2 regions of the Mycobacterium heraklionense genome follow, and region 1 is predicted to be linked to the other one. Evidence: riboswitches for the same ligand, from Rfam matches in the RefSeq annotation. Region 1 holds a riboswitch; the other holds the start of a gene.
The links. A riboswitch is a leader RNA that binds a small molecule or an ion and turns the genes downstream of it on or off. The one in region 1 is predicted to bind cobalamin.
Positions count from the first base shown of each region.

Region 2: it holds a riboswitch for cobalamin, as region 1 does, so the genes downstream of both, metE (5-methyltetrahydropteroyltriglutamate--homocysteine S-methyltransferase) here and K3U94_RS17835 (VWA domain-containing protein) in region 1, are expected to answer to the same signal.

Region 1 covers NZ_CP080997.1:3,742,350-3,756,674, forward strand. The annotation lists gene yhjD (inner membrane protein YhjD) at 1-93, opposite strand, end outside; gene trpS (tryptophan--tRNA ligase) at 101-1,120, opposite strand; gene K3U94_RS17795 (TetR/AcrR family transcriptional regulator) at 1,199-1,810, shown strand; gene K3U94_RS17800 (enoyl-CoA hydratase-related protein) at 1,807-2,466, shown strand; gene K3U94_RS17805 (ferredoxin-like domain-containing protein) at 2,641-3,465, shown strand; gene K3U94_RS17810 (precorrin-8X methylmutase) at 3,438-4,133, shown strand; gene cobJ (precorrin-3B C(17)-methyltransferase) at 4,130-5,641, shown strand; gene cobM (precorrin-4 C(11)-methyltransferase) at 5,629-6,399, shown strand; gene cbiE (precorrin-6y C5,15-methyltransferase (decarboxylating) subunit CbiE) at 6,385-7,584, opposite strand; gene K3U94_RS17830 (dienelactone hydrolase family protein) at 7,587-8,384, opposite strand; cobalamin riboswitch at 8,431-8,557, shown strand; gene K3U94_RS17835 (VWA domain-containing protein) at 8,586-10,577, shown strand; gene cobO (cob(I)yrinic acid a,c-diamide adenosyltransferase) at 10,577-11,191, shown strand; gene cobBC (bifunctional hydrogenobyrinic acid a,c-diamide synthase/histidinol phosphate aminotransferase CobBC) at 11,197-13,551, shown strand; gene cbiB (adenosylcobinamide-phosphate synthase CbiB) at 13,548-14,325, shown strand, end outside.
Region 2 covers NZ_CP080997.1:1,288,032-1,302,356, reverse strand. The annotation lists gene K3U94_RS06230 (3-hydroxyacyl-CoA dehydrogenase) at 1-324, opposite strand, end outside; gene K3U94_RS06225 (CaiB/BaiF CoA transferase family protein) at 367-1,452, opposite strand; gene K3U94_RS06220 (enoyl-CoA hydratase) at 1,504-2,313, shown strand; gene K3U94_RS06215 (CPBP family intramembrane glutamic endopeptidase) at 2,392-3,111, opposite strand; gene K3U94_RS06210 (gamma carbonic anhydrase family protein) at 3,192-3,710, opposite strand; gene K3U94_RS06205 (crotonase/enoyl-CoA hydratase family protein) at 3,716-4,504, opposite strand; gene K3U94_RS06200 (thiolase family protein) at 4,519-5,664, opposite strand; gene K3U94_RS06195 (SDR family oxidoreductase) at 5,771-6,430, shown strand; cobalamin riboswitch at 6,475-6,680, shown strand; gene metE (5-methyltetrahydropteroyltriglutamate--homocysteine S-methyltransferase) at 6,815-9,094, shown strand; gene K3U94_RS06185 (mycobacterial-type methylenetetrahydrofolate reductase) at 9,170-10,060, shown strand; gene K3U94_RS06180 (cation-translocating P-type ATPase) at 10,348-14,304, shown strand; gene K3U94_RS06175 (hypothetical protein) at 14,313-14,325, opposite strand, start outside.

The DNA.
Region 1 (14,325 bases):
CTGCGCCCGCACCACGTGATCGAACCAGCCATAACGCGACCGCAGCCGGTCGATGATGCCCGGCTTAGAGGGGTCGGTCACGGCCTTGCTCATGCCTTGCTCATGCCCGCGGCGGCAGGAATCCCACCCGGTCGTACACCCGCGCAAGCGTTCCGGCGGCCGCCGCACGCGCCCGGCTCGCACCGGCGGCCAGCACCGCCTCCAGCTCAGCCGGGTCGGCGAGCAGCTCATCCACCCGGGCCTTGATGGGGGTGACAAACTCGGCGACGGCCTCGGCGGTCTCCTTCTTCAGGTCGCCGTAGCCGCGCCCGGCATAGCCGTCCACCAGGGTCGCGACGTCGGAGCCGGTGACCGCGGCCTGAATGGTCAGCAGGTTCGAAATGCCGGGCTTGGCCTCCGGGTCGTAGCGGATCTCGCGTTCGGAGTCGGTGACCGCCGAGCGAATCTTCTTGGCACTCTTCGCCGGATCGTCGAGCAGGCTGATCAGACCGGCGTCGGTGGCCGCCGACTTGCTCATCTTGGCGGTCGGGTCCTGCAGGTCATAGATCTTGGCGGTGGCCTTCGGAATCATCGGTTCCGGGACGACGAAGGTCTCCGGGAACCGCGCGTTGACACGCTGCGCGACGTCGCGGGCCAGCTCCAGATGTTGGCGCTGGTCTTCCCCGACCGGGACCACCTCGGTGTCGTAGAGCAGCACGTCGGCGGCCATCAACACCGGATAGGTGAACAGACCCACGCTGGTGGAGTCGGCACCCTGCTTCTGCGACTTGTCTTTGAACTGCGTCATCCGCGACGCCTGCCCGAAGCCGGTGAAACAGCCCAGCACCCAGGCGAGTTCGGCGTGGGCGGGCACGTGGCTCTGCACGAAGACGGTGCTGCGCGCCGGGTCGATGCCCAGCGCCAGGTATTGGGCGGCCGTCACCAGTGTGCGGCGCCGCAGCGTCGCCGGGTCCTGCGCAACGGTGATCGCGTGCAGGTCGACGACGCAGAAGAACGCCTCGTGATCGTCCTGCAGGCTGGTCCACTGAGCGACCGCGCCGAGGGCGTTTCCGAGGTGCAGCGAGTCGGAGGTCGGCTGGGCGCCGGAGAATACGACGGGACGGGAACCGGGAGTGCTCATGATTGCTCGATCCTGTCACGCCCGAGACCGGACGACCGCACCTGGTAACAGAGCGGGCGCTCTGTTACGGTGGCGGCCATGCCCCGCCCGCGCGTGCACGACCCCGAGCAGGTGCTCGACGCCGTCGAGTCGCTTGCCGCGCGGTCCGGCCCCGCCGCGGTGACGATTCGCGCGATCGGGGAGGCCACCGGCGCCTCCAATGGCGCGGTCTACCACGAGTTCGGCTCGCGTGCCGGGTTGGTCGCCGCCGCCTGGCTGCGGGCCACCCGGCGCTTCCTGGCAGTACAGGGCGCGCTGGTGGAAGCGGTGTCGGACCCACTCGAGGCTGTGGTGGCCGCTGCCGACGCCCCGGTGGCGTTCGCCGAGCGTCATCCCGACGCCTGCAAGCTGCTGTTCGCGATCCGGCGCGACGAACTGCCCGACGACGATCTTGCTCCCGAGCTGGCCGAGCAGCTGCGCGGCGCCGATGCCCAGCTGGTCGGCTTGCTCATCCGGCTCGCGGACGCGCTGTGGGCGCGCCGCGACGCCGCCGCCGTCGACACCATCACCACCTGCGTCGTCGACCTGCCCACCGCTATCGTGCTCAGCCGGAACCGGTTGGGCAGCACATACGCCCGCGCCCACCTGCACGCGGCGGTCCGCGGCGTGCTGTCGGTCGGGCCACCCTCTAGAAAGGATCCCTCGAAGTGAACCTGACCTATGACAGCCAGATCGCGGTGCTGGACCTCGGCGACGACGAAAACCGGTTCTCCCCCGATTTTCTCGACGAGATCAATCGCGTTCTCGACGACGTGCTGGACGCCAACAGCCAGGGGAAAGCGCACGGCCTGGTGACCACCGCGGGCGGCAAGTTCTACACCAACGGCCTGGACCTGGACTGGCTGATGGCCAACGGTGACCGCACCGACTGGTACGTCGGCCGGGTGCACGCCCTGCTCGCGCGGATGCTGACCTTGCCGATCCCCACCGCGGCGGCGGTGGTCGGCCACGCGTTCGGGGCCGGCGCGATGCTGGCACTCGCCCACGATTTCCGGGTGATGCGCGCCGATCGCGGCTTCTTCTGCCTGCCCGAGGTCGACATCCGGATTCCGTTCACGGCGGGAATGGCGGCGCTGATCCAGGCCAAGCTCACCCCACAGGCCCAGGTGGCGTCGATGACCACCGGCCGCCGGTTCGGCGGGGTGGACGCCGCGGCCTTCGGCATTGTGGACAGCACCGCCGCCGAGGGCGCGGTGACTCCGGTCGCGACCGAGCTGTTGCGACCGCTGGCCGGCAAGGACTCGGGCACGCTGGGCGCGATCAAGGACACCATGTTCGGCCCGGCGGTGGCGGCACTGGGCGGTTGAGCCCCACACGTCCCACCTGTCACCGGAGGGCGGGGGCATGTCTGTCGCCCGCCTTTGAGCGACAATTCAGTCCGTGCACGCCAAACCCGCCACCGGCAGCGCTGACTTAACGGGTGTTGTCGCGCAAAGGCGGGCAACTGCGGTATGCCCTCCCCCGCGTGGCGGGTGTGACAGATGAGGACGAGGGCCGACCGGTGCCCGGGCGTGCTGCGCCCCTGGGTGGCCGACGACGGACTGCTGGTGCGGCTGCGCCTGGTCGGCGGTCGACTGCCGGCCGCATCGCTGGCCCGCTTACTGCAGGTCAGCGCCGAGTTCGCCGACGGTTCGGTCTACCTGACCAAGCGGGCCAACCTGCAGCTGCGCGGGTTGGCCGATCACCGGGGTGAGCTGGCCCCCGAGGCGGTGGCCGCCCTGGAGTCGACCGGGCTGTTGCCGTCGCGCAGCCACGAGCTGATCCGCAACATCCTGGTCTCGCCGCAGACCGGCCACGCCGGCGGGCGGGCGGACCTACGACCGGTGGCGGCGCGGCTGGACGCCCTGCTGTGCGGCGACCCGCGACTCGCCGGGTTGCCCGGCCGCTTCCTGTTCGTCCTCGACGACGGCCGCGGCGACCTGCTGGACCGCTCCGCCGATACCGGCCTGGTTGCGCTCAGCAGCACGGCGGCGCAGCTGCGGATCGGCGAGCACTGGGGTGCCGTGATCGGTCTCGAGGACGCCGCGACGCGGCTCGCCGAGCTGGCCGGAGCCTTCCAGACCGCCCGCGGCGACGGACCCGACGCGCCCTGGCACATCCGGGAGCTTTCCGGGCCGCTTGCCGCCATCGTGTCCGCCGACGTACGCCTGCCCGCCCCGTCGGGTCCGTTACCCTACGGTCCGGTGCCCGGTGGCACCCATGTGCCGATGCCTGACGGGGTGCTCACCCCGGATCGCGCGCGCACGCTTCCGGTCGCCGCCGAGGTCGTCGTGACCCCATGGCACGGCATCTTCGTCCCCGCGTAGGAGTTGGCTTCGTGAACAGACCCACCAAGCGCTACGACTACATCGCCGACGGCCCGGCCATCTACCTCGAGTCGTTTGCGACCATCCGCCGCGAGTCCGAGCTGTCCCATATCCCCGCGAACGCCGAGCGGCTCGCGGTGCGGATGATTCACGGCGCCGGGCAGACCGATGTTGCCAAGGACCTGGTGATCCACCCCGACGCGGTGCCGGCCGGCCGGGCCGCGCTCGACGGCGGGGCACCGATCCTCTGCGATGCCCGGATGGTGGCGGTCGGGGTGACCGCGGGGCGGCTGCCGGCCGGCAACGAGGTGCGCTGTTACCTGCGCGACGAGCGGGTACCGGAGCTGGCGAAGGAATGGGGAACCACCCGTTCGGCGGCGGCCGTCTCGCTGTGGGAACCCGAGCTGGCCGGTGCCGTCGTCGCGATCGGCAACGCCCCCACCGCGCTGTTCCACCTGCTGGAGCTGATCCTCGACGGCGGGCCGCGCCCAGCGGTGATCGTCGGCTGCCCGGTGGGCTTCATCGGCGCCGCCGAGTCCAAGGCGGCGTTGGCCGCCCTGCACACCGACCACGGCATCGACATCCCGTTCGTGACCGTGCGCGGCCGGCGCGGCGGCTCGGCGATCACCTCCTCGGCCCTCAACGCACTCGCCTCGGATGCCGAATGACCGGCACCTTCTACGGCGTGGGCCTGGGCCCCGGCGACCCGGAACTGATCACCCGCAAGGCCGCCCGGATCATCGCCGACGCCGACGTGGTGGCCTACCACGCCGGGGTCAACAAGGCGTCGTATGCGCGCACCATCGCCGCCGACCTGATCCGGCCGGGTGTCCGCGAAGAGGAGCTGCGCTACCCCGTCACCACCGGGGTCACCGATCACCCCGGCGGCTATGCCGGCGCGCTCGCCGACTTCTATGAGGCCTCGGCGTCCAGGCTGGCCGCGCACCTGGATGCGGGTCGCACGGTGGCGCTGCTGACCGAGGGCGATCCGCTGTTCTACGGCTCGTTCATGTACATGCACGACCGGCTTTCGGCGCGCTTCGACACCGAGATCATTCCCGGTGTACCGGCATTCAGCGCCGCCACCGCCGCGCTCGGGATGCCGCTGGTGCGCCAGACCGACGTGCTGACCGTGCTGCCGGGCACCCTGGGCGAGCACGAGCTGGCGATGCGGCTGGCCGACACCGACGGCGCCATCATCATGAAGCTGGGCCGCACGTTCCCGGCAGTGCGCCGGGCCCTGGCAGCGGCGGGCCGCCTGGAGCACGCCTACTACGTCGAGCGGGCGAGTCATCCGCAACAGCGCTGGCTGCCGGTGGCCGGCATGGACGAATCCGACGAGGTTCCCTATCTGTCGCTGATCGTCGTGGACGGCGACTCCCGCAACGGGCAGCGCTCCCGCACGTCGGCCGAGCCGGCCCCCGCCGTGGTCGAACAGGTTTCCCAGCCCGCCGAGCTGCTGGTCATCGGGCTGGGACCCGGGCCCGACGGCTGGTTGACCGCCGAAGCGGCCGCCGCGCTGGAGCAGGTGGATCATGTGGTGGGCTACGGCCCCTACGTCGCGCGGGTTCCGCAGCGAGAGGGATTGCAGAGGCACACCTCGGGCAACACCGTCGAGCTCGACCGGGCCCGCTTCGCGCTGGACCTGGCCGCGCGCGGCGAGCGGGCGGCGGTGGTCTCCGGCGGGGATGCCGGGGTGTTCGGGATGGCATCAGCGGTGTTCGAGGCGGCCGATAACGAGCAATATCAACATGTTTCGGTGCGAGTGCTGCCCGCAGTCTCCGCGGTGCAGGCGGTGGCCGCGGCAGCCGGCGCCCCGATCGGTGCCGACTTCGCGGTGCTGAGCCTCTCGGATCGGCTCAAGCCCTGGGCGGTGATCGAGTCGCGGCTGCGGGCGATCGCCGAAGCCGATCTGGTGCTGGCGATCTACAACCCGGCGTCTCGCGCCCGGCCCGACCAGATCGCGATCGCGCGCAAGGTGTTGCTGGAACATCGGGACGCGGCGACGGTGGTGGTGGTCGGCCGTGACATCGGCCGGGAGTCCGAGGCACTCACCGTGACCACTCTGGGCGAGCTGGACACCGACACCATCGACATGAAATGTCTTGTCCTGGTGGGTGCCTCGTCAACCCGGGTGACGGCTGGGCGAGTGTGGACGCCGCGATGGGTGCGTTAACGGTCCAGTTCGTCGGCGCCGGCCCGGGCGCGGCGGAGCTGCTGACGGTGCGGGCCGCCCGGCTGTTGGCCGAGGCAGACGTGGTGCTCTATCCGGGCAGCTACCTGGACCCACAGGTGCTCGCCCACTGCTCGAGTACGGCCGACCTCGTCGACACCGCCGACCTGAACCTGGACGCGATCACCGACCGGCTGGTCACCGCGCACCGGGCGGGACGTGCGGTGGTGCGGCTGGTCTCCGGGGATCCCTCGCTGTACAGCGCGGTCTTCGAGCAGACCCGCCGCCTCGATGCCGCCGGGGTGCCGTGGGAGGTGACGCCCGGAGTGCCGGCGTATGCGGCCGCCGCGGCGGCGCTCGGCCGCGAGCTCACGGTCCCGCTGGTGACGCAGTCGGTGGTGTTGACCCGGGTTCAGGCCTCCTCCACCGCGATGCCGGAGCGGGAATCGCTGGCCGCATTCGCCGCCACGCAAGCCACCCTGGTACTGCACCTGGCGATCACTCGGACCCGAGAACTGATGGCCCAGCTGGAATCCGAGTACGGTCCGGACTGCCCGGTCGCGGTGGTCTATCGCGCCTCGCAGCCCGAGGAGCTGGTGCTGCGCGGGACGATCGCCGACATCGCCGACGCGGTCGAGGCGGCGGGCCTGCGGTCGGCCGCGGTCATCCTGGTCGGCCGGGCGGTGGCCGATCTGCCCGATCCGTGTGCCGGCGAGAGCCACCTCTATGACCCGGCTCGGGACCGGTCAGGGCCGGGTTAGCGCCCACTGGGTGACCGCCCGGGCCGGCGTCCAGCCGGTGAAGGACCCCAGGGGTGCGGCGTGCTCAACCTGGATGCGGGTCAGCTCGCCGCCGTGTTCGCGGTAGGCCGTCGCCAGCAGCGCCTCGGTTTCCAGCGTGACGCCGTGGGCCACCAGCCGCCCGCCCGGTACCAGCGCTGCCAGGCAGGCCGCCAGCACCCCGTCCCGGCTCAGGCCGCCGCCGATGAACACCGCGTCCGGGGCGGGCAGGTCCGCCAACACCTGCGGGGCCGTGCCGTGAACCACCCGCAACGCGGGCACCCCGAGGTTGCGGGCGTTGTCCGAGATACGTTGCGCTCTGGCATCGTTCGACTCGACAGCGAGGGCACGGCAGGTCGGATGCGAGCGCATCCATTCGATGCCCACCGAGCCGGCACCCGCGCCCACGTCCCACAGCAGCTGCCCGGGCGCCGGGGCCAGCCGCGCCAGCGCGGACGCCCGTAGGTCGCGTTTGGTGAGTTGCCCGTCGTGCTCGTAGGCGTCGTCGGGTAGGCCGGCCGCCCAGCCGGAGACCAGCGGGCCGGACAGTTCCAGGGCGACGATATTGAGCCGCGGCACCGGGCCGGCAAAGGTGGCCGCGGTGCTGTCCCGCCTGGATTCGGCCGCGCCGCCGAGGTCACCCAGCACCACCATCCGGCTCGCCCCGTAGCCGCGCTCGGTCAACAGGGCGGCCAGCTGCCCCGGGGTGGTCTGGTCCGACGACAACACCAGCACCCGTCGGCCCGGCGCCAGCTCGCGCAGCACCGCGTGCACATCGGCGGCCCGGATCACCGCGGCGGACTCCGCGGGCCAGCCCAACCGGGCCCGGGCCAGCGTGACCGACGAGACCGCCGGGACCACCGTGACCCGGTCGGCTCCGAACAGCTCGATCAACGTGCTGCCCACCCCGGACAGCAGCGGATCGCCAGAGGCCAGCGCGACCACTCGCTGCCCGGCCAGCCCGTCGAGCAGCCCGGTCAGCCCGGCCCGCAGCGGCGACGGCCAGGTGTGGCGCTGTTGGCCTTCGACCGCGGGCAGCAGGTCCAGGTGGCGCGACCCGCCGATCACGACGTCGGCCGCCAGCACCGTGTCCCGCGCCGGCCCGCCCAGCCCGGCCCAGCCGTCGGCGCCGATGCCGACGACGGCGATGCGTTCCGCGGCGGGCACCGCTAGGTCAGGCGTTCGGTGAGGAACTGCACCACCCGCTTGCGTGCCTCGTAGGCGGGGTGGCCGTCGACCTCGCGGACCTGGTCGGTGAGCACCGAGTGCGCCATCCGGGACAGGCCGTCCGGATTGCCCGGCGACGAGTCGATCTCGATCACCTCGAACGCATCGCCGAGGCGAGCTTTCAGCGTCGCGAAACGGTCGCCGGGGGCCATCTTGTCCTCGCTGAACCGCAGGCCCAGAGCGCACAGCTCGTCATTGGCGGCGCGGTCGGCGACGACACCCAGCTCGACCTCCGAGAGCCCCGGGTCGCGGCGCTGCTTCAGCGTCAGCGGTATCGGCACCGACGGTTGGCTGAGCACCGGGGCCAGCACGGAGTCGTCGACGGCCGCGGCCAGCGCGAAACCGCCGGTGAAGCACTGCCCGATCACCCCGACGCCCTTGCCGGGAGTCTTCTCGTTGAGGTCGCGGGCCAACGCCCGCAGGAACTGGGTGACCGGCCGCTGCTTGTCGGTGGCGAACGCGGCGAACTCCCGCGTCACGCAGGCCCGCGCGATCGTGGCCGCGGCGTAGCCCGGCGTGATCGCCTTACCCGGCTCGCCGAACAGCGAGGGAATCGCCACGGTGAAACCGTTGTCCACCAGGTGATTTCCCAACGCCAGCACCCCGGGGTGAATCCCTGGGATCTCCGGGATCAGCACCACGCCGGGGCCCTCGCCCTTGCGGTACACGTCGTGGGTGAATTCGCCGCCGGTGAACGGCTCGGCAACCCATCCGGTCAGGTCTGCTTCGGGTGCGGTCATGGGTCCTCTAGTCCTTTCGCCCAGGTCGGCGTCTCACGCCATGGGTGTTAGGGTATCGGCGCGAAGTGCCAGGGAAGTCGGTGTGACTCCGACGCAGGCCCGCTACGGTGTTCCGCGACGCTCTTCGGTGCGCCACGGTCAGTCCGAATACCGGCTTCGCGTTGCCAACACAGAGGTGTTGGCCACACGAGCGGAGCCTCAATGCAACAGCTGTACCCCTTTCCCGCTGTCCTCGGCGGCGACCCGGATGGCCCGGGCGGCCTCGACGACATGGCGCTGGCACTTGTCCTGAGCGCGATCTCCCCCGGTATCGGCGGGGTGCTGATCCGCGGCGAGAAGGGCACCGCCAAGTCGACGCTGGTCCGTGCGCTCGCCCAGGTGCTGCCGCCCATCGACGTGGTGGCCGGCGACCGGTTCTCTTCCGATCCGACTGAGGCGAACCCGCTCTCCCCCGACGGCCCGTTCCCCAGCGACGCCGCCGTCGAGACCCGCCCGGTGCGGCTGGTGGAGCTGCCGGTCGGCGCCACCGAGGACCGGGTGGTGGGCTCCATCCACCTGGAGCGGGCGCTCAGCGCCGGCACCGTCGACTTCGAACCGGGGCTGTTGGCGCGCGCCAATCGCGGCATCCTCTACGTCGACGAGGTCAACCTGTTGGCCGACCACCTGGTGGACCTGCTGCTGGACGCCGCGGCGATGGGCCGGTTGACCGTGGAACGCGACGCGGTCTCGGTCACCCATGCCGCGCGGTTCGTGATCGTCGGGACGATGAATCCCGAGGAGGGCGAGCTGCGCCCCCAACTGCTCGACCGGTTCGGGTTGACCGTCGAGGTGTCCGCCCCGCGCGATCCGGTGTTGCGTGCCGAGGCGGTGCGCCGGCGGCTGGCGTTCGACGCCGATCCGGATGCCTTCGCCGCGACCTACGCCGCGGCCCAAGACCGGCTGCGGGCCCGGATCCGGCAAGCCCAGGACCTGCTGCCGCAGGTGGCGCTGACCGACGCGGCGCTGGTCAAGATCGGTGAGATCTGCGCGGCATTCGACGTCGACGGTCTGCGCGGCGACATCGTCTGTGCCCGCACCGCGGTGGCACATGCGGCGTGGCAGGGACGCGACGCGGTCACCCTCGAGGACCTGCGGGTGGCCGCCCGGCTGGCCCTGCCGCATCGGCGGCGACGCAAGCCGTTCGACGCCCCGGGCCTCGATGAGGCTGAGCTCGACGAGCTACTCCCACCGGAGGATTCCGGCCCCGAGCCTGACCCGGACGGTCCGGGACCCGACGGTCCCGAGCCCGATGGTCCGCCGGATGGTTCGCCGGCACCGGAACAGCAGGACGGCCCCGCACCGACCGGGCACTCCAAGCCAGGCTCCACCTCGACCGTGGGCGCCGACTCCCCTTACCGGGCACGGCTTTTCTCGGTCGACGGCGTGGGTTCCGGACGCGCCGGCCGGCGCAGCAGGGCCCGCACCAGCTCCGGACGCCGGGTGGGCGCCACCGCATCCGGCAGCACCGGCGGACTGCACCTGTTCGAGACGCTGCGCGCCGCCGCGCCGCACCAGGGTGCCCGTGGCCGTGCCGGCGGCCGGATGATCTTGGCGGCGAACGACCTTCGTCGCGCCGTCCGGGAAGGCCGGGAGGCCAACCTGGTGCTGTTCGTGGTCGACACCTCCGGGTCGATGGCCGCCGCCGAGCGGATGCGACATGTCAAGACCGCGATCTTGTCCTTGCTGCTGGACGCCTACCGCCGCCGGGACCGGGTGGCGGTGGTGACGTTCCGCGATACGCAGGCGGAGGTGGTGTTGCCCGCGACACGGTCGGTGGAGATCGCCGCCGTCCGGCTCGACGAGTTGCCCGCCGGTGGCCGCACCCCGCTGGCCGAGGGCCTGACGGAGGCTGTCGAGGTGATCCGCCGGGAGCGACTGCGCGAGCCGGCCTGCCGCCCGCTGCTGGTAGTGCTGACCGACGGCCGGGCCACCGCCGGCGCCGACCCGGTCGAGCGCTCTCGCCTCGCCGCCGACCAGATTGCCGGGCAGGGATATTCGGCGGTCGTGGTGGACTGCGAGAACGGCCGGATGCGACTGGGGTTGGCTCGCACCCTGGCCGAGCACATGCGGGCCGAATACGTTCCGCTGCCGCAGGTGAGTGCCGAGGCGCTGACCGAGGTCGTCCGCGATGCCACCGGAAGAGGAGCCGCCTGATGCCGCAGGGACAGCCGCTGACGGTGCCCGACGACAACCTGACCACCCGCCAGCGGCGCAACCGGCCGCTGTTGATGGTGCATACCGGTGACGGCAAGGGGAAGTCCACTGCCGCATTCGGATTGGCGCTGCGCGGCTGGAATCAGGGCTTCAACATCGGGGTCTTCCAGTTTGTGAAATCCGCGAAGTGGCGGGTCGGCGAACAGACCGTGCTCGAGCGCCTGGGCGCCCTGCACGCCGAGACCGGTGAGGGCGGTCCGGTGCAGTGGCACAAGATGGGGTCGGGCTGGTCGTGGAGCCGCAAGGCCGGCGGCGTCGAGGATCACGCCGGCGACGCCGCCGAAGGCTGGGCCCAGATCAAGGAACGCCTGGCGGCGCAGACCCACGACCTGTACATCCTCGACGAGTTCACCTATCCGATGGGTTGGGGCTGGGTGGACGTCGACGACGTGGTGGAGACCTTGGCCAACCGGCCGGGCCACCAGCACGTCGTCATCACCGGCCGGCGCGCCGATCCGCGGCTGATCGAGGTCGCCGACCTGGTCACCGAGATGGGCAATATCAAGCACCCGATGGACGCCGGCCAGAAAGGCCAGCGCGGCATCGAATGGTGAGCGTGGTGGGCGTTCCCCTTCCCCGTCTGGTCATCGCCGCACCCGCGTCCGGGCATGGCAAGACCACGGTGGCCGTCGGGGTGATGGCGGCGCTGTCGGCACGCGGCCTGCAGGTCAGCGGGCACAAGGTGGGCCCGGACTACATCGACCCCGGTTATCACGCGCTGGCCACCGGCCGGCCGGCCCGCAACCTGGATCCGTATCTGGTCGGCGCCGACCGGATCGTGCCGCTGCTGCTGCACGGCGCCGCGGGCGCGGATGTCGCCGTGATCGAAGGCGTGATGGGGCTTTTCGACGGGCGCCTGGGCACCGACGGCGAGGCTTCCACCGCCCATGTCGCGGCGTTGACGGCGACGCCGGTGGTGCTGGTCGTCGACGTCTCGCATGCCTCCCGGACACACGCGGCGGTGGTGGCGGGCCTGGCTGGTTTCGATCCGGCGGTGCGCGTCGCCGGGGTGGTGCTGAACAAGGCCGGCAGTGCGCGGCACGCTGATGAAGTCGTTGCCGCTTTGCGCCCCTGCGGTATTCCGGTGCTCGGGGTGCTGCCTCGCGATGCGGGCGTGCAGACTCCGTCGCGGCATCTCGGCCTGGTACCGGCGGGTGAGCGCGGCGAGGCGGCGGCCGTGGCGGCTCGACTTGCCGGGTTGGTAGAGCAGTACGTGGACTTGGACGCGGTGTCGGCGGTGGCGCGCCAGGCTCCGGAATTGACCGGCAGCGCCTGGGATCCGGCTGCCGAGGTCACCGCCGCGTCGGGGCGGCGGCCGGTGGTGGCCGTCGCCGCGGGGCGGGCGTTCACGTTCGGCTATACCGAGACGTTCGAGCTGCTGCGCGCCGCCGGTTGCGAGGTGGTGAGCTTCGACCCGCTCACCGACACGTGTCTGCCGACCGGTACCGCCGGGATCTACCTGGGCGGCGGGTTCCCGGAGGTGTACGCAGAGCACTTGGCGGCCAACACCGCGCTGTTGGGTGCGCTGCGGGCGGCGATGGCCGCGGGAGTGCCGACCGTCGCCGAGTGTGGCGGGTTGGCCTACCTGTGCCGCCGGGTGGGTGCGGACGCCGGGGTGGGCGCGCTGCCGGGTTGTGCGGCGATGACCCCGCGCCTGACGCTGGGTTACCGGCAGGCCACGGCGGTGGCCGACAATCTGCTGGCGCGGGCGGGAGATCAGGTCACCGGGCACGAGTTTCACCGCACCCAGGTCGTTTTCGATCGCCCGGTCAGCGCGGCCTGGCAGCTTCCCGACGGGCCGGACGGCTTTGCCTCGGCGAGCCTGCATGCGTCCTACCTGCACACCCATTGGGCCGGGTATCCCGCGCTGGCCCAGCGGTTCGCCGACGCCGTGCATGGTTTCAGCGGCCCGGATCTGCACCATCACGGTGACGTCGAGGCCACACCGGGGCTGCTCGATTTCGCGGTCAACATCTACGCCGGGGCGCGCCCGGACTGGCTCGAGCACGCATTGCATGCCTCCCTCGACGACGCCGTGGCCTACCCCGATGCGTCGGCGGCCCGCGCCGCGTTGGCCGCCCGGCACGGTCTCACCGCCCCGGAGGTACTGCCCACTGCGGGGGCGTCGGAGGCCTTCGACCTGGTGGCTCGAATGCGAGCGTGGCGCTGCCCGGTGGTGGTGCATCCGCAGTACACCGGCCCGCATGCCGCGCTGAGCGCTGCCGGTCACACCGTCGGCACGGTGCTGTGCCGGGCCCACGACGGCTTCGCACTGCACCCCGACGCGGTGCCCGAAGACGCCGACCTCGTCGTCGTCGGCAACCCGACCAATCCCACCGGGGTACTGCATCCGGCGCAGACGTTGCGCCAACTGCTGCGTCCGGGCCGGGTGGTGCTGGTCGACGAGGCGTTCCTCGATGCGATCCCCGGTGAGCCGGAAACCCTATCCGGGGAGCGGCATTCGGGTCTGCTGGTCAGCCGCAGCCTGACCAAGCACTGGTCGATCCCCGGGGTTCGCGCGGGATATCTGCTCGGCGATCCCGCACTGCTCGCCGACGCGGCACGACTACAGATCCCCTGGTCGGTGTCCGCGTCGGCGCTGGCGGCCATGCTGGTGTGCTCGGATGAGCGGGCGGAACGCGAAAGCGACCGTCGGGCACGGCAATTGATGTCCTGGCGGGTGCACTTGAGTGAGGGCCTCGCCGCGCGCGAGATACGGTTCGTCGCAGGTTTGGCACCGTTTGTGCTGGCCCAGGTCGGCCGCGGGGCGCATACGGCGTTGCGCGAGAACGGTATTGCCGTGCGGCGCGCCGACACTTTTCCGGGCCTGGATGACAGCTGGGTGCGGATCGCGGTGCGGCCCCCTGACCTGACGGATCAGCTGCTGGTCACGCTCGACCGGACGCGGCGGTGATTGCGGCCCGGGCACTCGGACTGGCCCTCGGCTATGGTGCCGATCGCGTCTGGGGTGATCCGAGGCGGCGGCATCCGGTCGCCGGATTCGGGACGTGCGCACTGGCGCTGGAGCGGCAGATTTACCGCGACAATCGGGCGAGCGGGGTCGCCCACGTCCTGGTCTTGGTCGGCGGTGCCACCGGCCTGGCGTACACCGCCGAACTGCTCGCCCGAAACCCGTTGGCGCGAACGGTCCTGACTGCGGCAGTTACCTGGGCGGTGCTCGGCGGCCGGTCCCTGGAACGCGAAGCCGATACCGTGCACGCTTTGCTGGTCGCCGGCGACCTGGACTCGGCCAGGACCCGGGTCCGCAACCTGGTCGGTCGCGACACGACCGCGCTGGGCCCCGACGAGGTCGCCCGCGCCGTCGTCGAATCCGTCGCGGAGAACACCTCCGACGCGGTGGTGGCGTCGTTCGTGTGGGGGGCAGTGGCTGGGATTCCCGGCCTGATCGCGCACCGCGCAGCCAACACACTGGATGCCATGATCGGGCACCGCAACGCCCGCTACGACCGGTTCGGCTGGGCGGCAGCCCGGTTGGATGACGCGCTGGGATTGCCGGCCTCCCGGTTGAGCGGTGTCCTGGCGGCTGCTCTGGGCCCTGATGGTGCCGGCGCACTGCGGGCGTGGCACCGCAACGCCCGCCACCATCCCAGTCCCAATGCCGGAGTGGTCGAGGCCGCTTTCGCCGGGGCGCTGGGCGTGCAGCTCGGCGGGGTCAACACCTATTACG
Region 2 (14,325 bases), 2.5 Mb from region 1:
CTGAATGATCTTGGTGAAGGCATCCAGCGGAAACGCGCCATCTTTGCTCAGCGTCTTGATCGCATTGCCGATGCCGGCGCAGTTCACGTTGATCCGCACCGGGCCGAGCGACTCCGCGACGTCCAGGGCCGCGCTGACCGCATCGGGGTCGGCCACGTTGGCCTCCACGAAGCGGGCCCGGTCACCGAGCTCCTTGACGGTGTCCTCGCCCTTGAGGTCGATCACCACGACCTGGCCACCCGCATCCAGCAGGCGTTTGGCCGTCGCCAACCCCAACCCGGAGGCACCGCCGGTGACAACGGCTACCGCGTCCTTGATCTGCACTCCCTTGGCCCCTCTCAGTCCCAACCGTCTGGTTGGTCGGGACTATACCCAGTCGTTCAGGATGGTCTCGTTGTCGGCTCCCAGAACGGCCGGCGGCGTCGGGACGTCGGGAACGCTGCGGGAGAACCGCGGCGCCGGCATCGGCTGCAGATAACCGTCGACGTCATAGAAGGTGTCGCGTTCGGTGATGTGCGAGTCGGCCTGCACCTCGTTGAAGGCCAACACCGGCGCCACGCAGGCATCGGAGGTGGCGAACACCTGAGCCCAGTGGTCACGGTCGTGGGCGGCGAACGCCGCGGTCAGCTTCTCCCGCAGCACGGGCCAGCCGCTGACGTCGTTCTGCGCCGGCAACTCGGCGGGGTCCAGCTCCAGCTTGGCCAGCAGTTCCGCGTAGAACTGCGGCTCGATCGAGCCGACCGACACATACTTCCCATCGGCGCACTCGTAGGTGTCGTAGTAGGGCGCACCGGTGTCGAGCATGTTGACGCCACGCTCGTCACTCCACAGCCCCTGCGAGCGGAAGCTCCACATCATCGCCGAGAGCACACTGGCCCCGTCGACCATCGCCGCGTCGATCACCTGACCCTTGCCGGAACGCTGCAGCTCCCACAGCGCGGCCAGGATGCCGACCAGCAGGAACATCGACCCGCCGCCGAAGTCGCCGGTCAGGTTCAGCGGCGGCACGGGACGTTCGCCCTTGCGGCCGACGGAGTGCAACAGCCCGTTCAGCGAGATGTAGTTGATGTCGTGGCCAGCCTGCTGAGCACGCGGGCCGGTCTGCCCCCAGCCGGTCATGCGGCCATAGATCAGCCGCTCATTGACCTTGGCGCAGTCCTCGGGGCCGAGGCCGAGCCGCTCGGTGACGCCGGGCCGGAAGCCCTCGATCAGCACGTCGGCCTTGGCCACCAGCTGCAGCACCAGGTCGCGGCCTTCCGGCGACTTCAGGTCGGCGGTCACCGAGCGCCGGTTGCGCAGCATGGTGTCCTTGCTGGCCCCGCCACCGAATTTCTGCGGCCGCTCCACGCGGACCACGTCAGCGCCCAGGTCGCCGAGGATCATCGCCGCGTGCGGTCCCGGTCCGATCCCGGCCAGCTCGATGACCCGCAGCCCCGCCAGTGGTCCCGCCATATCTGCCTCCTCGTCGTGTGCCTGTGTGATCTGCATCCTAAGGTGACACCCATGACTGCAATCGACTCCGGCATCGACACCCTCGCCCCGACGGCGGGTGTGTCCGTCACCCTGGCCGACGGGGTCCTCTCGGTGACCATCGACCGCCCGGACAGCCTCAACTCGGTGACCACGCCGGTGCTGGCCGGTATCGCCGACGCGATGGAAGCCGCCGCCCGCGACCCGCGGGTGCGCGCGGTGCGGCTCGGCGGCGCCGGGCGCGGGTTCAGCTCCGGAGCCGGGATCGGCGCCGAGGACGCAGCCGACGAGCTGCCGACCGAGATCATCGTCGAGGCCAACCGCGCGATCCGGGCGATCGTCGCGCTGCCGCGGCCGGTGGTGGCCGTGGTGCAGGGTCCGGCCGCCGGCGTCGGGGTATCCCTGGCCCTGGCCTGCGACCTGGTCGTGGCCTCGGACAAGGCATTTTTCTTGTTGGCGTTCACCAAGATTGGGCTGATGCCCGACGGTGGCGCCTCAGCGCTGGTCGCCGCGGCCGTCGGCCGCACCCGCGCCATGCGGCTGGCGCTGCTGGCCGAACGACTGTCGGCTGCCGAAGCACTGGAGTGGGGGCTGATCAGCGCGGTGTACCCGGCGCAGGAGTTCGACGCCGAGGTGGACAAGCTGCTGGCCACCTTGCTGGCCGGCCCGGCCAAGGCGTTGGCCAAGACCAAGCAGGCCATCAACGCCGCGACCTTGACCGAGCTGAACGCGGCCCTGGACCGTGAGTACGTCGGGCAGTCAATCCTGTTGAACTCCCACGACTTCCGCGAGGGAGCCCGCGCTTTTCAGGAGCGTCGTTCGGCCAATTTCACCGACTTCTGATTTGGCGAGCGTGCGCAGAATGCCACGCGCGACGGCGTGTCGCGGGGCAAACACGCACACTCGCGCGGAATTTGGGGGCTACATCCCGAAAATCGGGGGCAGCGCCAGCACCATCATCAGCCCCCACACCAGGTGGGTCAGCACGGGCGCCAGTATCCCACCGGTGGCTCGACGCTCGATGGCGCAGACGGTGCCGAGCACCAGCGCAGCCAATCCCACCATGAGGTTGCCTGCGGCCATCATCGCCGCAACGTAGAGCAGGGTCGAAAACACCAGCGGGGAGCGGCGACCGAACGCGCTGAACAGCGCGCCGCGGAAGAACAGCTCCTCGGCGATCGCGTTGACCAGGGCGATCAGCACCACCAGCCGCCACGAGACCTCGGTGGTGTAGGCCAGGATCGCGACCACCTGATCGGCCAGCGGCGGAATGTCTTGCACCGCAAGCCCGCCCAGCAGGAACACCCCGCCGAGTACCAGGCCGACGCCGGTGCCGGTGAACACCGGCCGCTCGTTGCGCCCGCGGAACCGCAACACCCCCAGGTGCAGCGGTCCGGCCACCACGGCCCCCACGGTCCAGACCGCGGCCAAGACCAGCGACAGCCAGTAGAACGCCGGGTCGCCTGGAAGCTTGCTGTGCATGGCGACCAGCACCGCGGCACCGATCAGCACCACCACTCCGACGACGACGCGACGCCGCTGCACCACTGCCCGCGGTTCGTGATAGGGCAGGGCGACCCTGGTCATGATGTCGGTGATCTCGCGCAGCAGGCCGGGGCGGGATGGACTGATCTGGGTCATAGGAGGACGTCCCCTCAGCGGCGGGTTGAGCAACGTCCCTAAAACGTAGCGGCGAAACGGCGGCCGGTGGCCCGAATGCGTTAGTTCGCTCGATGGACTTCGATCAGTCGCCGGTACGCCGCGGCGTTGTACCGATTGTTGCGGACCTCGGCCTCGCTCAGGTCTCGTCGTACCCGGCCCGGCACCCCCGACACCAGTGACCGCGGCGGCACCACCATCCCCTGCGGGATGACGGCACCGGCCGCGACCAGCGACCCCTCCCCCACCACGGCGCCATTGAGGACGATCGCTCCCATCCCGATCAGGCAGTCGTCCTCAATTGTGCAGCCGTGCAGCACCGCGTTGTGCCCGACGCTGACGTGCGCCCCGACTCGACAGGGGAACTCCTTGTCGACGTGGACGGTCACGCCGTCCTGGATGTTGGTGTCGATGCCGATCTCGATCGGCTCGACCTCGGCACGTAGCGTCGCCGAGTACCAGACGCTGGCCCGGGCGGCCAGGCTGACCTGGCCGATCAGGCTGGCGTTGGGCGCCACCCAGGCCTCCGGGTGCAGCTGCGGGGCGCGCCCGCGGATGGAGATGAGAAGCGGCTCGGGCACGCCGCTCAACGCGCCTTCCACACTGGTGCGCGCTTCTCGGCGAACGCCCGGGGTCCCTCCTTGGCGTCCTCGGACCGCAGCAGGGCGGAGAACTCTCGGCCGGTTCGGGCCCAACCGTCCACTTCGCCGGGGATGGCCCCGTCATCGACGCCGTAGGCGATCCGCTTGCTGGCCCGCACGGACAGCGGCGCGTTGCCGGTGATCCGTTCGGCCAGCTCCAGGGCTGCCTCCAGCGCCCCGCCGTCCTCGACCACGCGGTTTACCAGTCCCCAGCGGGCCGCGTCGGCCGCCGAGATGGGCTCCCCGGTGTAGAGCAGCTCCAGGGCAACTTTGCGGGGCAGCTGATCGATGATGCGGAACACCCCGCCGGCGCCGGCGATCAGGCCGCGCTTGACCTCGGGCAGCCCGAACTGGGCACGCTGCTCGGCGATCACCAGATCGCTGGCCAGCGCGATCTCGGTGCCGCCTCCCAGCGCGGTGCCGTTGACCGCCGCGATGACGGGTTTGTCGATGAAGTGCTGCACGAAGCCGGCGAAACCCCACTCCGGGTGTTCGGGGTGGTAGATGTTCTCCCGGTTGGCGATCGCCTTGAGGTCGGCTCCGGCACTGAACGATTTGTCGCCGGCTCCGGTGAGAACGACCGCGCGCACCTCGTCGTCGTCTTGAGCCGCCGCCAAGGCGTCGCCGATGCCGGCGCTGACGGCGCCGTTGATCGCATTGCGGGCTTCGGGCCGGTTGATCGTGATCAGCAGGACGTTTCCGCGCCGTTCTACCAGAACGGCCGCGTCACTCACAGCAGCTCCAGCACTCACAGCAGCTCCAGGATGGTCGCGTTGGCCTGGCCGCCGCCTTCACACATGGTCTGCAGTCCGTAGCGAATCCCGTTGGCGCGCATGTGGTAGAGCATGGTGGTCATGATCCGGGCGCCGGAGCCGCCGAGCGGGTGGCCCAGCGCGATCGCACCGCCGTTGGGGTTGAGCTTCTTCGGGTCGGCACCGATGTCGGCCAGCCAGGCCATGGGCACCGGGGCGAACGCCTCGTTGACCTCGAACACCCCGATGTCGTCGACACTCAGACCGGAGCGCTGCAGCGCCTTCTGGGTTGCCGGGATCGGCGCGCTCAGCATCATCACCGGGTCAGCACCGGCCAGCGTCGCGGTGTGCACCCGCGCCAGCGGGGTCAGACCCAGTTCGCGTGCCTTGGCCGCCGACATGAACAGCAGCGCCGCCGAGCCGTCGGAGATCTGGCTGGAGTTACCCGCGTGGATCACGCCGTCCTCTTTGAAGGCGGGCTTGAGCTGTGCCATCTTCTCCAGCGTGGTGCCGCGGCGGATGCCCTCGTCCTCGCTGACGACATTGCCCTCGGAGTCGGTGATCGAGACGATCTCGTCCTTGAAGGCACCGGAGTCCTGTGCGGCACCGGCCTTTTCGTGCGAGGCGAGCGCGAACTCGTCGAGCGCGGTGCGGCTCAGGCCCCACTTGGTGGCCATCATCTCCGCGCCGATGCCCTGGTTGGGGGTCTGGCTGTAGCGCGCCTTGAAGGACTCCCCGTACGGGCGCCCGCCGTTGGCCAGCGAGGAGCCCATCGGGGTACGCGACATCGACTCGACGCCGCCGGCGACCACGACGTCGTAGTGTCCGGCGATCACGCCGGCGGCGGCGAAGTGCACCGACTGCTGGCTGGACCCGCACTGGCGGTCCACGGTCACCGCGGGCACCGTCTCCGGCCAGCCCGCGCTCAGCACGGCGGTACGACCGATGTCGAGGGCCTGCTCCCCGGCCTGCATGACGCAACCCCAGATCACGTCGTCGACCAGCGCCGGGTCCACGCCGGCCCGGTTGACCAGCCCGTTGAGCACCTGGGCGGACAGCTCGGCCGGGTGTACCCCGGACAGTCCGCCGTTGCGCTTGCCGACAGGCGCGCGCACCGCTTCGACGATGACGGCTTCAGCCATGGGTGCTCCTTAAGTTCGTTTGGGGTCTTGTTGCCTCGATTGTCGACCGGCGCGCTCGGCCGGCGTCAGCGGGGGTCACTCCGGGCTTCCGCGTACCGTCGATTCCATGGCACGCACCGTGATCATCGGCGGCCACGGCAAGGTCGCCCTGCTGCTCGCCCGCCTCCTCGCCGGGAGCGGCGACCAGGTCACTTCGGTGTTCCGCAACCCCGACCACGCCGAAGAGGTCGCGATCACCGGCGCGGTCCCGGTGGTGGCCGACATCGAGCAGCTCGACACCGACGGCCTGGCCCGGCTCGTGGCCGACCATGACGCGGTGGTGTTCTCCGCCGGCGCCGGCGGTGGCAACCCGGCACGCACCTACGCCGTGGACCGCGACGCGGCGATCCGCAGCATCGACGCCGCCGCGAAAGCCGGTGTCCGGCGGTTCGTGATGGTGTCCTATTTCGGCGCCGGCCCCGACCATGGTGTTCCCGAAGAGGATCCGTTCTTCCCGTACGCGCAGGCCAAGGCCGCCGCCGACGCCCACCTGCGGGCCACGGATCTGGACTGGACGGTGCTGGGGCCGAGCCGACTCACCGACGATCCTGCGACCGGCCGGATCGCCGTCGGCCCGGACGCCAACAAAGGACAGGTGTCACGCGGCAACGTCGCGTTAGCGATCGCGGCCTGCCTGTCCAACGACTCGACGGTCGGGCGCACCATCGAGTTCAACGACGGCCGGACGCCCATCCCGGAGGCACTTGCGGCCGGTCGGCCAGGGTAATCTCGATCACGCAACTGGTTTGCCGTCGTCGCCGCAAGGCGGTTTCGGCATCGAGCGCAACGCGGTTTTCCGCGGAGCGCGAGAGGGAACCCGGTGAGAATCCGGGACTGTCCCGCAGCGGTATGCAGGAACGACCGCCGTCACAAAGCACTGGTCACGGGTTCGCCCACCGGCTGGGAAGCGACGGCCACTAGGAGCACCTCGGTGCGCGCCTGCGAGTCCGAATACCTGCCCGTTGTGCCGGGCGCGCCGCGCCCGGCGGATCAACGCCTCGCGGAATGGGCGTCTGGTTTTGAGGGTTATAGTGCTTTATATAGGCACGGGACCGGATCAGCTGGGCGGCTGCTGGCGTTGACCCACCCTCGTCAATTGAAGGACCACATCGTGACCGTTCAACCTTTTACCGCAACCGTTCTCGGCTCGCCGCGAATCGGGCCTCGACGTGAACTCAAGCGCGCCACCGAAAGCTACTGGGCCGGCCGGATCGGCCAGGACGAACTGAAGAAGGTGGCCGCCGGCCTGCGCCGCGACACCTGGGCTCAGCTGACCGCCGCCGGGCTGGACTCGGTGCCGGTGAACACGTTCTCCTACTACGACCAGATGCTCGACACCGCGGTGCTGCTGGGTGCTCTCCCGGCCCGGGTGGCCGGCGTCGCCGACGAGCTGGACCGTTACTTCGCCGCGGCCCGGGGCAACAAGGAGATCGCCCCGCTGGAGATGACGAAGTGGTTCGACACCAACTACCACTACATCGTTCCCGAGATCGCCCCGGACACGACGTTCACGCTGAACCCCGCCAAGGTGCTCTCCGAGCTCTCCGAGGCCCAGGGACAGGGCTTCGGCGGAAACGTGGCCCGTCCGGTGATCATCGGACCGGTCACGTTCCTGCTGCTCAGCAAGGCCGTCGACGGTGCGCCTGCGCCGATCTCCCGCCTCGACGAGCTGACCGATGTCTACGCCGAGCTGCTGGGCAAGCTGGCCGACGCCGGCGCCGAGTGGGTACAGATCGACGAGCCGGTGCTGGTGACCGACATCTCTGCCGACGCCCCCGCGCTGTCCGAGCAGGTGTACAACCGCCTCGGCGGGCTGAGCAAGCGGCCGTCGATCTTCGTGGCCACCTACTTCGGCGACCCCGGCGCCGGGCTGCCGGCCCTGGCCCGCACCCCGGTCGAGGCGATCGGCGTCGACCTGGTCTACGGCCCCAACACCGCCATCGCCGCAGTGCCGGAGTTGGCCTCCAAGACGCTGGTCGCCGGTGTCGTCGACGGCCGCAACATCTGGCGCACCGACCTGCAGGCCGCGCTGGCCAAGCTGGCGGCGCTGCTGGGTCCAGCCGGTGCCGTAGCTGTGTCTACGTCGTGCTCGACGTTGCACGTGCCCTACTCGCTGGAGCCCGAGACCGGTCTGGACGACGCGCTGCGCAGCTGGCTGGCGTTCGGCGCCGAGAAGGTGACGGAGGTGGCCACCTTGGCCCGCGCGCTGCGTGAGGGCCGCGAAGCGGTGGTCGACGAGATCGCCGCGTCCAACGCCGCGGTCGCCTCCCGCAAGTCCGACCCGCGGCTGAACAACGCGGCGCTGCGCTCCCAGATCGCCAAGATCAAGGAGGCCGGGATCCAGCGCGGTTCGGCCGAGGCGCGCCGCGCCGCGCAGGACGAGCGGCTGCACCTGCCGCCGTTGCCGACCACCACGATCGGCTCGTTTCCGCAGACCGTGGAGATCCGCAAGGCCCGTGCCGCGCTGGTGGCCGGAGAGATCGACGACGCGGAGTACACCAACCGGATGAAGGCCGAGATCGCGGCCGTCATCAAGCTGCAGGAGGAGCTGGGCCTGGACGTGCTGGTGCACGGCGAGCCGGAGCGCAACGACATGGTGCAGTACTTCGCCGAGCAGCTGGACGGCTTCTTCGCCACCAGCAACGGCTGGGTGCAGTCCTACGGCAGCCGCTGCGTGCGCCCGCCGGTGCTGTTCGGCGACGTCACGCGGCCGCACCCGATGACGGTCGACTGGGCCACCTACGCCCAGTCGCTGACCGACAAGCCGGTCAAGGGCATGCTCACCGGTCCGGTCACCATCCTGGCCTGGTCGTTCGTCCGTGACGACCAGCCGCTGGCCGACACCGCCTACCAGGTGGCGCTGGCCATCCGCGAAGAGACGGTGGACCTGGAGAAGGCCGGCATCGCGGTGATCCAGGTCGACGAGCCCGCGCTGCGCGAGCTGCTGCCGGTGCGCGACGCCGACAAGGCGGCCTACCTGGACTGGGCGGTCGGCTCGTTCCGGATGTCCACCTCGGGGGTCTCCGATGCGACGCAGATCCACACCCACCTGTGCTACTCGGAGTTCGGTGAGGTGATCGGTGCGATCGCAGACCTGGACGCCGACGTCACCTCGATCGAGGCGGCACGCTCGCACATGGAGGTGCTCGACGACCTCAACGCGATCGGTTTCTCCAACGGGGTGGGCCCGGGTGTCTACGACATCCACTCGCCGCGGGTGCCGAGCACCGACGAGATGGCTACGTCGTTGCGCGAGGCGCTGGATGCTGTTCCGGCACAACGGCTCTGGGTCAACCCGGACTGCGGCCTGAAGACCCGCAAGACCGACGAGGTGAACGCGTCGTTGGCCAACCTGGTCGCCGCTGCGAAGGAAGCTCGCGCCAGCCTGTGACCGTCTGACATGTTGCGCCCCAGAGCTGTCTCTGGGGCGCAACATGTCCGTTCTAATGAGATACGGAGTCCCCTGGTGCCGTTGAACACCATCGCACTGGAATTGGTGCCGCCCAACACCGATCGCGGAGTCGAGCACGCCCGCGAAGAGGCCCACAAGGTCCTGCAGTTATCCGAGCAAGCGGGTATCGCGGGCCGGATCGGTCATGTCATGATCCCCGGGTTGATCCCCGAGGATGACGACCGGCCGGTCGAGATCCAACCCAAACTCGATGTCTCCGACTTCTGGTCGGTCATTCACCCCGAACTGCCCGGCGTACACGGGCTGTGCACGCAGGTCACCGCCTTCCTCGACGAGACGGCACTGCGGACGCGACTGTCGGGTCTGCGCCAGGCCGGGTTCGACGGAATCATCTTCGTCGGCGTCCCGCGCACGCTGAACGACGGTGAGGGCAGCGGCGTCGCACCCACCGATGCCCTGTCGAAATTCGACGATCTGGTCGACAACCGGGGTGTCATCCTCATCCCGACACGAGACTCAGAGCAGGAACGCTTCGCCTTCAAATGCGACCGGGGCGCCACCTTCGGGATGACACAGCTGCTCTACTCCGATGCGATTGTGGGATTCCTCCGCGACTTCAAGCACGCCAGTGACCACCGGCCGGAGGTCCTGTTGTCGTTCGGCTTCGTGCCGAAGATGGAGTCCAAAGTCGGGCTGATCGATTGGCTGATCCAGGACCCGGGCAACGAAGCCGTCGCCGCCGAGCAGGCCTTCGTGCGGACTCTGGCCGCAGGCGAACCCGACGTCAAACGCCGCCTGTTGCTCGATCTGTATAAGCGGGTGATCGACGGGGTGGCCGAATTGGGCTTCCCGTTGAGCCTGCACTTCGAGGCTCCCTACGGCATTTCGAAACCGGCATTCGACACCTTCGCCGAGATGCTCGCCTATTGGTCGCCGGGCGCCTGAACCTGGAACCGTCTGCGACGCAGAGCATTCACCGGCATTTCAAGTCGGGTCTCGCCGGCGTTCAGCTGTCCGCTGCCTGCCGGCCCTAGGTTCGATCGGGAAGGGGAGTAGTTCCTACCCGCCACACCGGTGGCGGATGTGAATGGTCGTCAATACGGCGGTTCGACCCGCCCGGTCATTCAGCGGACCCAGGACTTTCGCGAGCGAGACCTTCGGACGATTCACCATGTCGACCGAAGGTCCCGCGGGCTATCTCCAAGGATTCGGTCGCCGAGCGAAGGAGACCGATGCCCCCCTCGATAGCCGCTCTGATCGACGATGCCGAACCGGGCTATGACGTGGTTGCCGACCCGCCGGCGGAGGTCGAGCACCCACGGCGACACCTTCGCCCGGCCCCCGAACCCGGCGATGGTCTGATAGCGGTCAGCAGCGCCGCGATGGCCGGCATCAACGCCGTCGGCCTGGGTCTCGCAGTTGCCAGTCGCGTTCTGCGGTTTCGCCGGTTGCCCTCCAGTCTCCAGGGCGCTGTCATCACCCTGGACCACCAGCCACAACTGCGCCGTCTGCTGGAGGAACGAATCGGCAAGCGCGCCACCGCCACTGCGTTGGGGATGGCGACCACCGCCGTCAACGCACTCGGGGCGGCGCCGTCGATGTTGGCCGTGGACCTGGCGATCAACACCATCAGGGCCGCCGAAGCGCGCGCCGACGCCCGGGCCTGGGCGCGGCGCGAGCCGGAGCTGGCCCGTCCGGTTGCCGGGTCGGCCCAGCGCACGGCGGAATCCCCGGAGAGCCCGGTCGACCAAAACCTGCAACGCGGGACCTGGATTCAGGCGATCGGCGCAGCCGTCGTCGCCGCGACCAGTCGCGACCCCGAACTGGCCGGCAATGCCGCACTGGTCGCGGTGCCCAAAGCGACCCGAGCCACTCACGAATCGTTCGCAGCCACGTTGGGCCGCGGGCTGGCGAACCGGGACGAGGCACTGCAGATCGACCCTGACAGCCTGCGCCGGCTGGACCGCGTCGACGTGGTGATCTTCGATCCGCGGGTGCTGCGGACCGAGTCGTTGCGCTTGGCGCGACTTCGCGGCGCCGACGAGAAGGATCTGACCGCCTGGGAGAGCGCCCGGGCGATGCTCGAGGAAGGTGACCTGCGGCCAGGTTGGCATCCCGTCACCGGCCGCCCCGGCACCGAGGCACTGTTTGCTCCGGCCCCGCATCCGCTGGCGGCAGCGACACTCGCTGAGACACAGCGCGCCCAGGTGCAGACAGTGACCGCGGACGACGCCATCGGCCTGGGTGTACTTCGGCCCGCGTTCGACGAAATCGCTCCAATGACAGGCGATTCGATCGACGAAGCGCTGCTCGACGCGGTGCGGGCCTACCAACAGGAAGGCCACACCGTCGCGGTGATCTCCTCGACGGCTACCCAGGCGCTGTCGGCGGCCGACCTCGGCGTCGGCATCCTGCCCGACGCCAGCGAGCCGGTGGCGGACCTGATCGTCGATGACTTGTCCGGGGTATGGCGGGTACTGCATGCCCTGCCCGCAGCCCAGGCGGCCACCCGCCTTGGTATCGCCTTATCCACCGGCGCTTCGGCATTGGGTTCGATGCTGCTCATTCCCACGGTGCGAGGACGCGGTCCCGAACCGGTCGCGCTGGGCGCGGCCGTGGGTCTGGTGTCCGGCTACTGGTCGGCCCGCCAGGTGATCACGGCGCCGCTGCCCCGGCCGGTCCCCGTCGACGAATGGCATGCGATGTCGGTCGAACAGGTGCGTGCCGCCTTGTCCTCGCCGTCGCAGCCCGACTTCGCGCCGGACGCCGGCACCGCCAAGCGGCACGTGGTCTGGCAGTTCCTCGATGCGGTGCGTGACGAACTGTCCGACCCGCTGACGCCCGTCCTCGGACTGGGTGCCGCTGCCACCGCGCTGCTGGGCGCGCCAATCGACGCGCTCATGGTCGGCTCTGTCCTGGTCAGCAACGCCGTCCTGGCGGCCGGCCAACGGTTGAGTGCCGAGCTGCGGCTGGATCGGCTACTGGCCGAGCAGATCCCGCCCGCCTGGAAGGTGACGATCCGGCCCGATGGCGCACGCGACCGTGTTCAAGTGCTCCCCGAGCAGCTGCAGCGTGGGGATCTGATCGAGGTGGGTCCCGACGATGTGGTGCCCGCGGACGCCCGTGTGATCGAACAGGAGAAGTTGGAGGTCGACGAGGCCTCACTGACCGGTGAGTCGTTGCCGGTGACCAAGCAGATCGACGCCACCCCGGGCGCCGAGCTGGCCGAGCGGCGCTGCATGCTGTTCGCGGGCACCACCGTGGCCTCCGGGACCGGTCTGGCGTTGGTGACCGCGGTGGGCCCCGACACCGAGGTGCGGCGCGCCGCCGACCTTGTCACCAGCCGGCACGGGGATATCGGCCTGACCCATCAGCTCGGACAGATCACCAGCCGGACCTGGCCGCTGAGTCTGATGGCCGGCGGTCTGGTCAGCGTGCTCGGGGTGTTGCGGGCCACCCGGCTGCAGCAGGCGGTGGCCAACGGAGTGTCGGTGGCCGTCGCCGCTGTCCCCGAGGGCCTGCCGGTGGTGGCGACGCTGGCTCAGCACGCCTCAGCGCAGCGCCTCACCAAATCCGGTGTGCTGGTACGGGTCCCCCGCTCCGTTGAGGCCCTGGGCCGCGTCGACGTGGTGTGCTTCGACAAGACCGGTACGTTGAGCGAGAACCGGTTGCGGGTCACCGAGGTGCGGACGGCAGCCGGTCATTCCCATGACGAGGTGCTGCGTTGCGCGGTACGTGCGACACCGTCGGCCAAGGGACCGAGCCACGTCGACGCCACCGACGCCGCGATCGTGGCGGCGGCCGAATCCGTGCCCGGCGCCGTCGCGCCGGGGGCCGCCGACGCCCATCTGCCGTTCCGTTCCGGGCGGCCCTTCGCGGCATCGGTGTTCGGCACCGAATTGACCATCAAGGGGGCACCCGAGGTGATACTGGCTGCCTGCGACGATGTCGCGGCCGACATCCACGATGTGGTGGAGCAACTGGCCGACGAAGGACTGCGGGTGCTCGCGGTAGCACGGCGTGAGCTCAGTCCCGCTCAGGTGCAGTCGCTTTCGGCCGATCCCGACGACCCCGAAGCCCAGCTCGCGGCCATGGCCCAGCAGTGCGCCGAGGGCTTGACCCTGGTCGGCTTCGTCGGCATCGCCGACACCCCCCGCGCCGGGTCTGCCGGCCTGCTCGCCGAGCTGCACCGCCGCCAGGTGCCCATTCGGATGGTCACCGGCGATCACCCGACCACCGGCCGAGCCATCGCCCGCAAGATGGGCGTTCAGCTGTCTCCCGATCAGGTCATCACCGGCTCGGAATGGGAAACCCTCTCGGGCAAGGAGCAGGAACGTGCGGTGGCCGAGCGGGTGGTGTTCGCCCGCATGTCGCCGGCGAACAAGGTGCAGGTGGTGCAGGCGCTGGAACGCAGCGGCAAGGTGTCGGCGATGGTCGGGGACGGCGCCAACGACGCCTCCGCAATCCGGGCCGCCACGGTCGGCATCGGGATCGTCGCCCAGGGCAGCGACGCCGCCCACACGGCCGCCGACGTGGTGCTGCTCGACGGCAAGATCGAGACCCTGCTGGACGCCCTCAACGAGGGCAGCCAACTGTGGCAGCGGGTGCAGGCGGCGGTGGCGGTGCTGCTGGGCGGTAACGCCAGCGGCGCACTGTTCGCGATCATCGGCAGCGCGCTGACCGGTCAGTCACCGTTGAGCACCCGGCAACTGCTGCTGGTCAACATCGTGACCGACGCGTTCCCGGCCACCGCGCTCGCGATCAGCCAACCCCGGCGGCCCATGCCCTTCGGGGGTCGCGGGCCCGACGAGAAGGCGCTGTTGCGCGCGGTGGCGCTGCGTGGCACGACCACGGCCAGTGCAACCCTTGCGGCCTGGTTCATGGCGCGGCTCACCGGTTTTCCCCGACGCGCATCCACCGTGGCGCTGGTCGCCCTGGTGACCACCCAGCTGGGCCAGACACTGTTGGAGTCACGCTCGCCGGTGCTGCTGGCGACCGCGGGCGGGTCGTTCGCGGCAATGGCACTGTTGATCAGCATCCCCGGTATCAGCCAGTTCATGGGCTGCACGCCGCTGGGTCCGATCGGCTGGGCTCAGGCGCTGGGATCGGCGGCGGTCGCGACCACCGCGGCGGGCATCGCGCCCCGCTTCTTGCCGAGCGCCAGTGCGAAGGACGCTGTTAGCGCGTGACACCGGATTCAGCGGCGACGG